Regions from separate parts of the Xanthomonas albilineans genome, predicted to be linked through region 1. Evidence: riboswitches for the same ligand, from Rfam matches in the RefSeq annotation. Region 1 holds a riboswitch; the other holds the start of a gene.
What was found. Region 1 has a riboswitch for cobalamin ahead of metE (5-methyltetrahydropteroyltriglutamate--homocysteine S-methyltransferase). Riboswitches for the same ligand answer to the same signal wherever they lie in the genome.

Region 1 (4,939 bases):
CATCGAGCAACTCCATGCGCGAGCGCGAGGTCTCGATCGAGATCACATCGGCATCCAACGCTGCCACCGATTCGATGATGTCGTTGAATTCGGAGTAGCACATGTGGGTGTGGATTTGGGTCGTATCGCGCACGCCGGCCGCGCTGATGCGGAAGCACTGCACTGCCCAGTCCAGATACGCCTGCCAGTCCGCACTGCGTAGCGGCAGGCCCTCGCGGAACGCGGGTTCGTCGATCTGAATCACGCCGATGCCGGCGGCTTCCAGGTCGCGAACCTCATCGCGTAACGCCAGTGCGATCTGCCTGCAGGTTTGTGCGCGTTCCTGGTCGTCGCGCACGAACGACCACTGCAGCATCGTCACCGGGCCGGTCAGCATGCCCTTCATCGGCCGATTGGTCAGTGACTGCGCATACTGCGACCAGCGCACCGTCATTGGCGCAGGACGTTGCACGTCGCCGTAGATGACCGGTGGTTTCACGCAGCGCGAACCGTAGCTCTGTACCCAGCCATATTGGGTGAAGGCGAAGCCGTCGAGTTGTTCGCCGAAGTATTCGACCATGTCGTTGCGCTCGAACTCGCCATGCACCAGCACGTCTAAACCGAGTTGTTCCTGGATGCGGACGCAACGCTCGGTCTCCGCGGCGATGAAAGCATCGTACTCGGCATCGCTGAGCTTGCCCGCCTTGTGCTGCGCACGCGCCTGACGCACCTGCTCGGTCTGTGGGAACGAGCCGATGGTGGTGGTCGGATAGGCCGGAAGTTGCAGTGCGGCCTGCTGCGCCTGCTTGCGTTTTGGATACGGCGTTTGACGGTGTCCGGCATCCTCGTTCAGCGCGGCCAGGCGCTGTGCCACGTCGGGGCGGTGTACGCGCGTGGAGGCGCGCCGCGCTGCCAGGGCATCGCGCGCGGCGGCGAGCGCCGTCTGTGCCTGCGGCAGGTCGTCCAGCGCATCGGCCAGCGTGCGCAGTTCCTGCAGTTTTTGTTTGGCGAACGCCATCCAGGTGAACAGATCCGGATCCAGGCGGGTTTCTTGCTGCAGATCCACAGGGACATGCAGCAGCGAGCACGATGGTGCCAGCCACAGTCGTTCGCGCCCGAGATGGCCGGCGGCATAGCGTGCCAGGGTCAGCGCGTTGTCCAGCGGAGTGCGCCACACATTACGGCCGTTGACCAATCCGGCGGACAGGATGCGGTCAGCCGGCAGCGCCTTCAGCACGGCATCCAACTGCGCCACGCCGCGCACCAGATCCACGTGGATGCCGTCCACCGGCAGCCCTATTGCCAAGTCGAGGTTGTCGCCGAGCTCGCCGAAATAGGTCGTCAACAGCAGCTTTGGTCGCGGCTTCCCCGCCAGGAACGCATAAGCACGGCGGTAGGCATCGTGTGTAGCCTCGTCCAGGTCCAGCACCAGGGCGGGCTCGTCGATCTGCACCCATTCCGCGCCGGCCGCTTGCAGCTTCTGCAGCAGTTCGGCATAGACCGGCAGCAGGCTATCCAACAGCGCCCAGCGGTCGCTACCGTCCACTGTCTTGGACAGCGCCAGGAACGTCACCGGCCCGATCAGCACCGGCCGGGTGAGGATGCCCTGTGCCTTGGCTTCCAGGAAGTCGCCCAGCGGCTTGTCGCCGCGCAGACGGAAATGCTGATTGCGCGCCAGCTCCGGCACCAGATAGTGGTAGTTGGTGTCGAACCACTTGGTCATTTCCAGCGCGTGCAGATCCAGGCCGTTTTCCTGTGTGCCGCGCGCCATCGCGAAGTAGCCGGCCAGCGGGTCGGCGTCTGCGAGCGCGCGATAGCGCTGCGGGATCGCATCGAACAAGAATGCGGTGTCCAGCATCGTGTCGTACAGGCTGAAGTCGTTGCTGGGTGGTACGTCCACTCCGACATCGCGTTGCAGTTGCCAGTGACGCTGGCGCAGTTCGCGCGCGGTGTCCTGCAGTTGCGCGCTGTCGGTTTCGCGGCGCCAGTAGCGTTCCAGCGCGCGTTTGAGCTCGCGCCGCGCACCGATGCGCGGGAAGCCGAGATTGGTCACGATCGTCATGTTGCGTTTCCTCATTGCATTCATTGGCATTGAGGAACGAAGGAACCGCGCGTCGCGCGTCCGCTTACACGAAACGCTCGCCACACCAGCGACCTTCGCCCCCGCGGGCGAACCGGTACCGTGCGGAAAGGCGGAAGACGCGGCGCGGCGCGGGGCCACGTCACGGTTCCAGCCGCCTCCCCGCGGAGGTGCCAGGTCGAATCAGAGGACGCACTGTCCTCCGGCCGGGGCCGGTATTCGGGCTGATGGACGTGCGTACCGTACCGGCTGCGCGCCTACTGTCCGTCGCTTCCCAGGCCTGCATGCGCCGGCCCAGTGCCATTGACGGAGGTCGTTTCCATTCACCGCTGCGGGGCAGCTCCGGAATGGGCGGGCGCTTGCGGCGCCCGCTTTCACCGGATTCCCGTTTAAATCCATCCCTTCATCCGAATGAAGCGATGGATACCTTCGGCGAGCGCACCATAGGCCGAATTTGGCCGGCGGTCAAGCGCCATCGCCGTGGTGCCTGCCGTGGTGGTGAACGTCGGTCCGGCAACGCACGCACCACCGACCCGCTCGCGCGCCATTGCGCCGCGGTTGCCGGCATATGTGTTTGTTCAAGGTTGAAGAATTGGTTGAGAGTTGGGAGAGGAACCCCCCCCCCCCTGGGTCAAACGCGATGTCTCTGTAATCTGGCAGTCCGTTGCACTGTTATGCGCATGGAATAGCCGTGAAAAGGCCTGAGACTATAGGTCGATTGGCACAGGGCAGCCATGTATTCCATGGGATATGTTGGCAGTGCCGCGATGGGCGGGCGCACGGATGGGGGCTGTCTCGGGCGGCACCTACCACCTGTGGTTGCGCCGCGCGGGTGCGTCTTTCCAACCCAGGTAACCTTTCATGCTTAATGCGCTTTTCCTTCGCTCCGGCGTGTGTGTGTCCCTTCTCATTGCGGTCATCACCGCAGGTGCCACGACGGCTGATCCAGCCGCGGACAAGTCCGCGACGGTGCCATTCGTGTACCGCAAACTCGGTGGGGCAACGCGGCCGGTCGTCAACGTGCAGTTGAACGGGCATCCTTACCAGATGATGGTGCATTCGAATGCGTCGTTCTACATGCAGTTGGTCCATCACGTCGCTAAAGAGGTGGGAGTTAGAGATCTGCAACATCGGGGTACTTACGGAATCCAAGAGCCGGGCAAGCTCAGTCCGCTCGGACTCGACGGCGGTAGATTGAACCTGCTCACGATGGGCAAGGCCAACGCTGTGAACGTGCCGGTGTCTGTTTTCGAGACGCCAGAGCCTAAAAACGGCGTGGGAATGCTGGGGATCAAATGGATCGCCGCAAATCGCGTGGTGCTGGATTATCCCGGCAAGCGTGTGTTGGTGAGTCCCGATGCCATGCAGACGTCGACCCTGCGTGCAAGCTTGTTGGCCAAGGGATATGTGGCCGTGCCCATGCAGTTCGACAAGGAGCAAGAGCGTTATACCGTCAGAGCGGCGCTTGGCTCGGTGGAGCGGTCGATGACCGTCAGCACGGTCGGGGAAGTCGACATCGACCCGGAATTCGCGAGTCAGGCCGGTGTGGAAAAGTCCGAGGAGAGCAAGCTAATGTCGGGCCCCAAGGGGGCGCAAAATTACGCTTATCTGACCAAGCATCCGGTTGTTGTGCGGATCGGCGACTGGTCGTCCAAGCCCATGCAGGATGCCTGGATCGAGGATCAGTATGCGTATATGAGCCAGCCTCGCCCAACTGGGGAGGCGCTGGGCGGGATGCTGGGAGCGGATTTCCTGGTAAACGCGGGGGCGGTCATCGATTTTGGAAACAAGACGCTCTACCTGCGCAAGTAGCCGTGGGAGCGGCGAAAGCCGCAGTCGATCCGGCTGCGGCAATCTCCGGCGGGAATGCGCGCTCGCCCCCGCCGGCGTTCATGGCGAAGGTGTAAGCTATTGATCCCAAAGTCAATGATTCAGCGTTGCGGCGTGCCGCCGACAACACCGCCCCGCCGTGCCGATCACGCTCCCGTCCCCCACCCTTGACCTGCCCGCGCGCTATGCCGCATCGCTGCGCCTGTCGGTTGCCCCGATGATGGATTGGACCGACCGCCACTGTCGGGTATTCCACCGGCTGCTGGCGCCGTCGGCGCGGCTTTACACCGAGATGGTGCATGCCAATGCGGTGGTGCTGGGCGATCGCGCACGGCTGCTGGATTACGATGCCGCCGAACACCCGCTGGCGTTGCAGTTGGGTGGCAGCGATCCTGCGTTGCTGGCGCAGGCCGCGCGGATCGGTCAGGACTGGGGCTACGACGAGATCAATTTGAATTGCGGCTGCCCGTCCGACCGGGTCCAGGCCGGGCGCTTCGGTGCCTGCCTGATGCGTGAGCCGGGCTTGGTGGCCGAGTGCGTGGCGGCAATGGCAGCGGCGGTGGACGTGCCGGTGACGGTGAAGTGTCGGCTGGGGGTGGATCAGGACAACGACGAGGCTGCATTCCTGGCGTTTGTCGATCATGTGGCGGCGGCGGGATGCCGCCAGTTCGTCGTACATGCGCGCAACGCCTGGCTGCAGGGCCTGTCGCCCAAGGAAAACCGCGAGGTGCCGCCGTTGCGCTACGACTGGGTCTATCGGCTCAAGCGCGAACGTCCGCAATTGCAGGTAGTGCTGAACGGCGGTCTGGCCAATGTGGAAACGGCGCAGGCGCAGTTCGTGGTGGTCGATGGGGTCATGCTGGGGCGGGCGGCCTATCACGACCCTTACGTGTTGCATCGGCTGGACGCCGCCCTGACCGGCGCGGCGCTACGACCACGCGCGGAATTGCTGCGTGCACTGCGCCCCTACGTGGAAGTGCGTTTGGCCGAGGGGCTGGCGCTCAAGCACATCGCCCGGCACCTGCTCGGACTGTTCCATGGACAGCCTGG
Region 2 (4,939 bases), 760 kb from region 1:
GGCCCTGCGGCCTGAGCCCGACGGGTCGCCGCACACGCCCCAGCCCGCGACCACATCCCGAACGCCACCGGGAGCGTCTATTTTTAATTCAAGCTATTGATTTTGAATAAATTTAAACGGATCCTGAGCGGCTTCAGAAAAATCATGTTGCAATGCAGCAGGATCGGAGTATGTTGCGCTGCAACAGCCAATCAGCATTCCCACGGAGTTGCATGATGTCCGCCCAGTTCAACGACCAGTTCAGCAGCTATACCCAGCAGTTCGCCGCTACCGCAGCGCGTGCCAATCGTCTGGCGCTGGAAAGCGCGGAGGGCGTGTTCGGCGTACAGTTGAAAACTTTCGAGAAGAACATCTCGGCCACCGCCAGCTTCCTCAGCGAACTGACCGAAGCGCGAGATCTTGGCAGCATCCAGGCGCTGTGGCCGAAGGGCTTGCAGTTGGCCCGCGACAGCTTCGAGCGTCTGGCCACGGCCAACCAGGAAGTGTTCGGTCTCGGCCTGAAGACCTCAGAAGCCATCGGCCAGTTGGCCAAGCATCAGTTCGAAGCAGCCACCGAACAGGCTGCGGCGAAGCCGAAAACTACCAGCAAGTAATCTCTCGCTCTACGTCGCTGCGGCCATGCCGCGCGACGCACCCGGCGGTCTGCATGGGCCCCTCCCCCCATGCAACCTCAGGCCCGGTGGATCCCTCCCTCCACCGGGCTTTTTTATGCGCCGGATTCAGGCCTCTGCACGGGTATCGCACTGCTGCAAGCACAGCGCGTACGTCACCGCTGCATTGCGCCACGGCACGACTCAGCCCGGCGCCACCTGCTCGCCGGACCACGGCTGCAGGAACGTTGCCAGTTGCTCGGCCTGCGGCTGCGGCCTATACGGCAGACGTCCCCAGCACGGCATCGGCAGCCGTTCGCTCAGCATCGCCATGTTGTCGTCGATACGCTCCATCGCCGGGTCGATCTCGTTCCCGATCCAGCCGATGCACTGCAAGCCATCGGCAGCGATCGCCGCGGCGCTCAGCCGGGCGTGATTGAGGCAACCCAGGCGCAAGCCCACCACCAACACCACCGGCAAACCCAGCGCGCGTGCCAGGTCGGCCTGATCCAGCGTCGCCGATAGCGGCGCCGCCCAGCCACCGACGCCTTCCACCACCAACACATCCGCCAGGGCACGCAAGCGGGCGAAGGCAGCGGCGATCGGCTCCAATGACAGTTGCACACCCGCATCGGCAGCGGCCAGTTCCGGTGCCAACGGCAACGGCAAGGCGTAGGGATTGAGATCGTGATACGCCGGGCACGGCACACTCGCCGCCTGCAACGCCAGCGCATCTTCGTTGCGCCAGCCATCGGCGTGACGCTCGCAGCCGCTGGCGACCGGCTTCATGCCGACCGCGCGCTGACCGCGCGTGCGCAAGGCATGCAACAGCGCAGTGCTAGCGATGGTCTTACCGATGCCGGTATCGGTGCCGGTGACGTAGAAGGCGGGAAAACGCATGACAAAAGCCTGTGGATTGAGCGGCAAAACGCGCGGCGGCGCGCAGGATAGCCGGCAACGCGCCCGACGTCAGCCCTGCGACGGCGCTCACAAGGCAGGTCGCGCTGCTAGACTCGCACGATGTTCGCGTCCTCCTCGCTTACCGGCAGCAAGCCGGAACAGTACGCCCAGTTACTCGCTCAGGCGCGTGCGCTGGTCGCTGGCGAACCCGATCGCATCGCCAATGCCGCAAATCTGGCAGCGCTGGTGTACCACGCGTTGCCGCAACTGAACTGGGTCGGTTTCTATCTCTACGATGGCAAGGAACTGGTGGTCGGGCCGTTCCAGGGCCTGCCCGCGTGCGTGCGCATTCCCTTGCACAAGGGTGTGTGCGGCGCCGCCGCCAGCAGCGGGCAGACCCAGCGCATCGACGATGTGGAGACATTTCCCGGGCACATCGCCTGCGATGCGGCCTCGCGCTCCGAACTGGTCGTGCCACTGCTACGCAATGGCGCCCTGATCGGCGTGTTCGATCTGGATAGCCCAGACCTGGCCCGCTTCGACGCCGACGACCAATGCGGCCTGGAAGCCATCGCACAGGTCTTCGTCGACAGCCTGCGATAGACGCACCGCGATGCGTCGTCCGACCAAGCTGCGCAACATCGGCCCCAAGAGCACCGCCTGGCTGCGTCAGGTGGGCGTGCACACACCCCAGGATCTGGCGGCGGCCGGTGCAATTGGCGCCTTCCTCAAGGTCAAGCGCGCCGGCTTCAAACCCAGCCTCAACCTGCTGTACTCGCTGGAAGGCGCGTTGCGCGACTGCCATTGGCAGCAACTGCCCGAAGCACGACGCACGCAGTTGCTGAGCGAACTGGAAACCGCAGCAACCGCATTGCAGGCCGCCCACGGTCGACCAATGGCCGCGCCAGTGGCGACCACCCGCTTCGCTCGCGACGACGACGACGACAAGGCTCACAACAGCACTGGGAGCGATGAGGAGCCCAGCCGCCGCGCCGGCACCAGTGCGATCGACTGAACCGCGCCACAATGGCGTACAATCGAGCCACTTCAAGGTGACCCGCCGGCTCCGGCCCGCGGGTTGAAACGGGAAGCCGGTGCGTCTTGCGACAAAGCCGGCGCTGCCCCAGCAACGGTAAGCGATCCGCGCTGACGACCCACACCGCTGTGCCATGGCATGGGCAGGCGTCGCAGCCGGGAGGTCCGCCTCCGCCTCCGCCATCGCCAGCCCGGAGACCGGCCTTGCAGTTCACAGGTTGCGATGCGCGGGCGTCGCGCGTGCTGCGCCATGTTCGGTGCTGTCCACTCGCTCGCTCCCATTCGCGACTCCCTTGTTGTCACAGCGCACGCTCGCGCGCCGGAGTTGCTACCCCATGTCGTCCCACCTGCTTTCGGTCGCAATCGCGTCCGCCCTGTTCCTGCCTTCGCTGGCGCTGGCCGCCGATGCCGCCAACGACCTCGATCAGGTCCTGGTCACCGCCACCCGCACCCAGATCGCAGTGGAGGACAGCGTGGTACCGGCACAGGTCATCGACCGCGCCGAGATCGAACGCAGCCAGGCCGATTCGCTGGCGCAGTTGCTGCAAGGCCGGGCAGGCATCGGTATCTCCAACCAGGGCGGGCTGGGCAAGTTGACCACCCTGAACCTGCGCGGCAGCGAATCGGACCACGTGTTGGTGCTGGTAGACGGCGTTCGCATCGGCTCGGCCAGCGCCGGCTTGGCCGCGTTCCAGGACCTGCCGCTGAGCCAGATCGAACGCATCGAGATCGTGCGCGGCCCGCGTTCGAGCCTGTACGGCTCCGACGCCATCGGCGGCGTCATCCAGATTTTCACCCGCCATGCCGGCCAGGGCTTCCAACAGAACCTGAGCCTGGGCGGCGGCAGCGATGGCCTGCGCGACGCCAGCGCCGGCTTCAGCAACCGCGGCACGCGCGGCTGGCTCGCCGTGCAGAGCGGTTACCAGAAGACCCGCGGCATCAACGCCTGCAACGGTTCGGCCATGCTGTTCGCGGGCTGCTTCGTCGACCAGCCCGACCGCGATGGCTACCGCAACGTCTCGCTGAGCGCACGCGGCGGCTACGCGCTGAGCGATACGCTGCGGGTCGCAGGTCAGGCGCTGAACATCGACAGCCGCAACGCATACGACGGCGACCCGGTATACGCCGGCAACGAGGCCGACAACACCCAACAGGTGTTCGGCGGCACCCTCGACTGGACCCCATCCGAGCGCCTGCACCTGAGCACGCAACTCGGCCGCAATGTCGACGATGCCCACAGCTACTACCGCGCTCCGGGCAGCCACACGCGCAGCTTTGTCAGCACCTTCGACAGCCGCCGCGATACCGCGGCGGCGCAGGGCGACATCACCCTGACCGAAGGCCACCTGCTCAGCGTCGGCAGCGACTGGCAGCGCGAACAAGTGACCAGCACCACCGCCTTCGACGTCGACAGCCGCCGCAATACCGGCGTGTTCGCCGAATACCAGGGCCATTTCGGCGCACAACAGCTACAGGCCAGCGTGCGCAGCGACGACAACCAACAGTTCGGCGAACACACCACCGGCAGCCTCGGCTGGGGCCTGGCCCTGGGCGGCGGGGTCAAACTCACCGCCAGCATCGGCACTGGCTTCAAGGCGCCGACCTTCAACGACCTGTATTTCCCCTTCGCCGGCAACCCGGCACTGAAACCGGAGAAGTCCAAGAGCGGGAACCTGGGCGTGGCACAGTACGCGGACACTTGGAACTGGACCTTCAACGCCTACGAAACCCGCGTCGACGACCTGATCTCCTACGACGCCGCCACGTTCCTGCCGGTGAATGTGGACGAGGCGCGCATCCGCGGTGCCGAGCTGACCGGTTATGCGACGCTGGCCGGCTGGGAACTGTCGGCGCAGCTGAGCCATACCGATCCACGCAACCGCAGCGACGGCGACAACCGCGACAACTGGCTGGCGCGGCGCGCACAGAACACCGGACGACTGGACGTGGATCGCGGCTTCGGGCCGATCAAGTTCGGCATCACCGCATTCGGCAGTGGCCACCGCTACGACGACGCGGCCAATCAGGTGCGCCTGGGCGGCTACGGCACGGTCGATCTGCGCGTGGAATACGCATTCGCAGCCGACTGGACATTGCAGGCCAAGGCCAGCAACGTATTCGACCGTCGCTACCAGACCGTGAATTGGTACAACCAACTGGGCCGCGAGTACGGCCTAACCCTGCGCTACGCGCCAGCGGCACGCTGAGCGTTCACAACACGCTGCGCCGCATGGCGCAGCGCGGGTGGAGACGCAGCGAAAGTGGTATGCGCTCGAAACTCGCGGTTCAGCGCAACCGCAATAATTCGCGCACGTCGTCCATCAACAGCACGACATCGGCCTTGGTCAGATCCAACATGCGCGGATAGCCATAGCGCACCAGCGCCACGGGCATGCCCGCGGCATGCGCCGCCT

Region 2: linked by a shared signal. The riboswitch ahead of btuB (TonB-dependent vitamin B12 receptor) and the one ahead of metE (5-methyltetrahydropteroyltriglutamate--homocysteine S-methyltransferase) in region 1 are both predicted to bind cobalamin.

What each region holds. Positions count from the first base shown of each region.
Region 1 is NZ_CP046570.1:215,304-220,242, forward strand. Features, by position in the region: gene metE (5-methyltetrahydropteroyltriglutamate--homocysteine S-methyltransferase) at 1-2,041, opposite strand, end outside; cobalamin riboswitch at 2,253-2,506, opposite strand; gene XaFJ1_RS00865 (hypothetical protein) at 2,921-3,871, shown strand; gene dusA (tRNA dihydrouridine(20/20a) synthase DusA) at 4,035-4,939, shown strand, end outside.
Region 2 is NZ_CP046570.1:3,177,186-3,182,124, forward strand. Features, by position in the region: gene queD (6-carboxytetrahydropterin synthase QueD) at 1-15, shown strand, start outside; gene XaFJ1_RS13270 (phasin family protein) at 216-593, shown strand; gene bioD (dethiobiotin synthase) at 795-1,490, opposite strand; gene XaFJ1_RS13280 (GAF domain-containing protein) at 1,611-2,093, shown strand; gene XaFJ1_RS13285 (TfoX/Sxy family protein) at 2,104-2,505, shown strand; cobalamin riboswitch at 2,524-2,746, shown strand; gene btuB (TonB-dependent vitamin B12 receptor) at 2,861-4,732, shown strand; gene gph (phosphoglycolate phosphatase) at 4,812-4,939, opposite strand, start outside.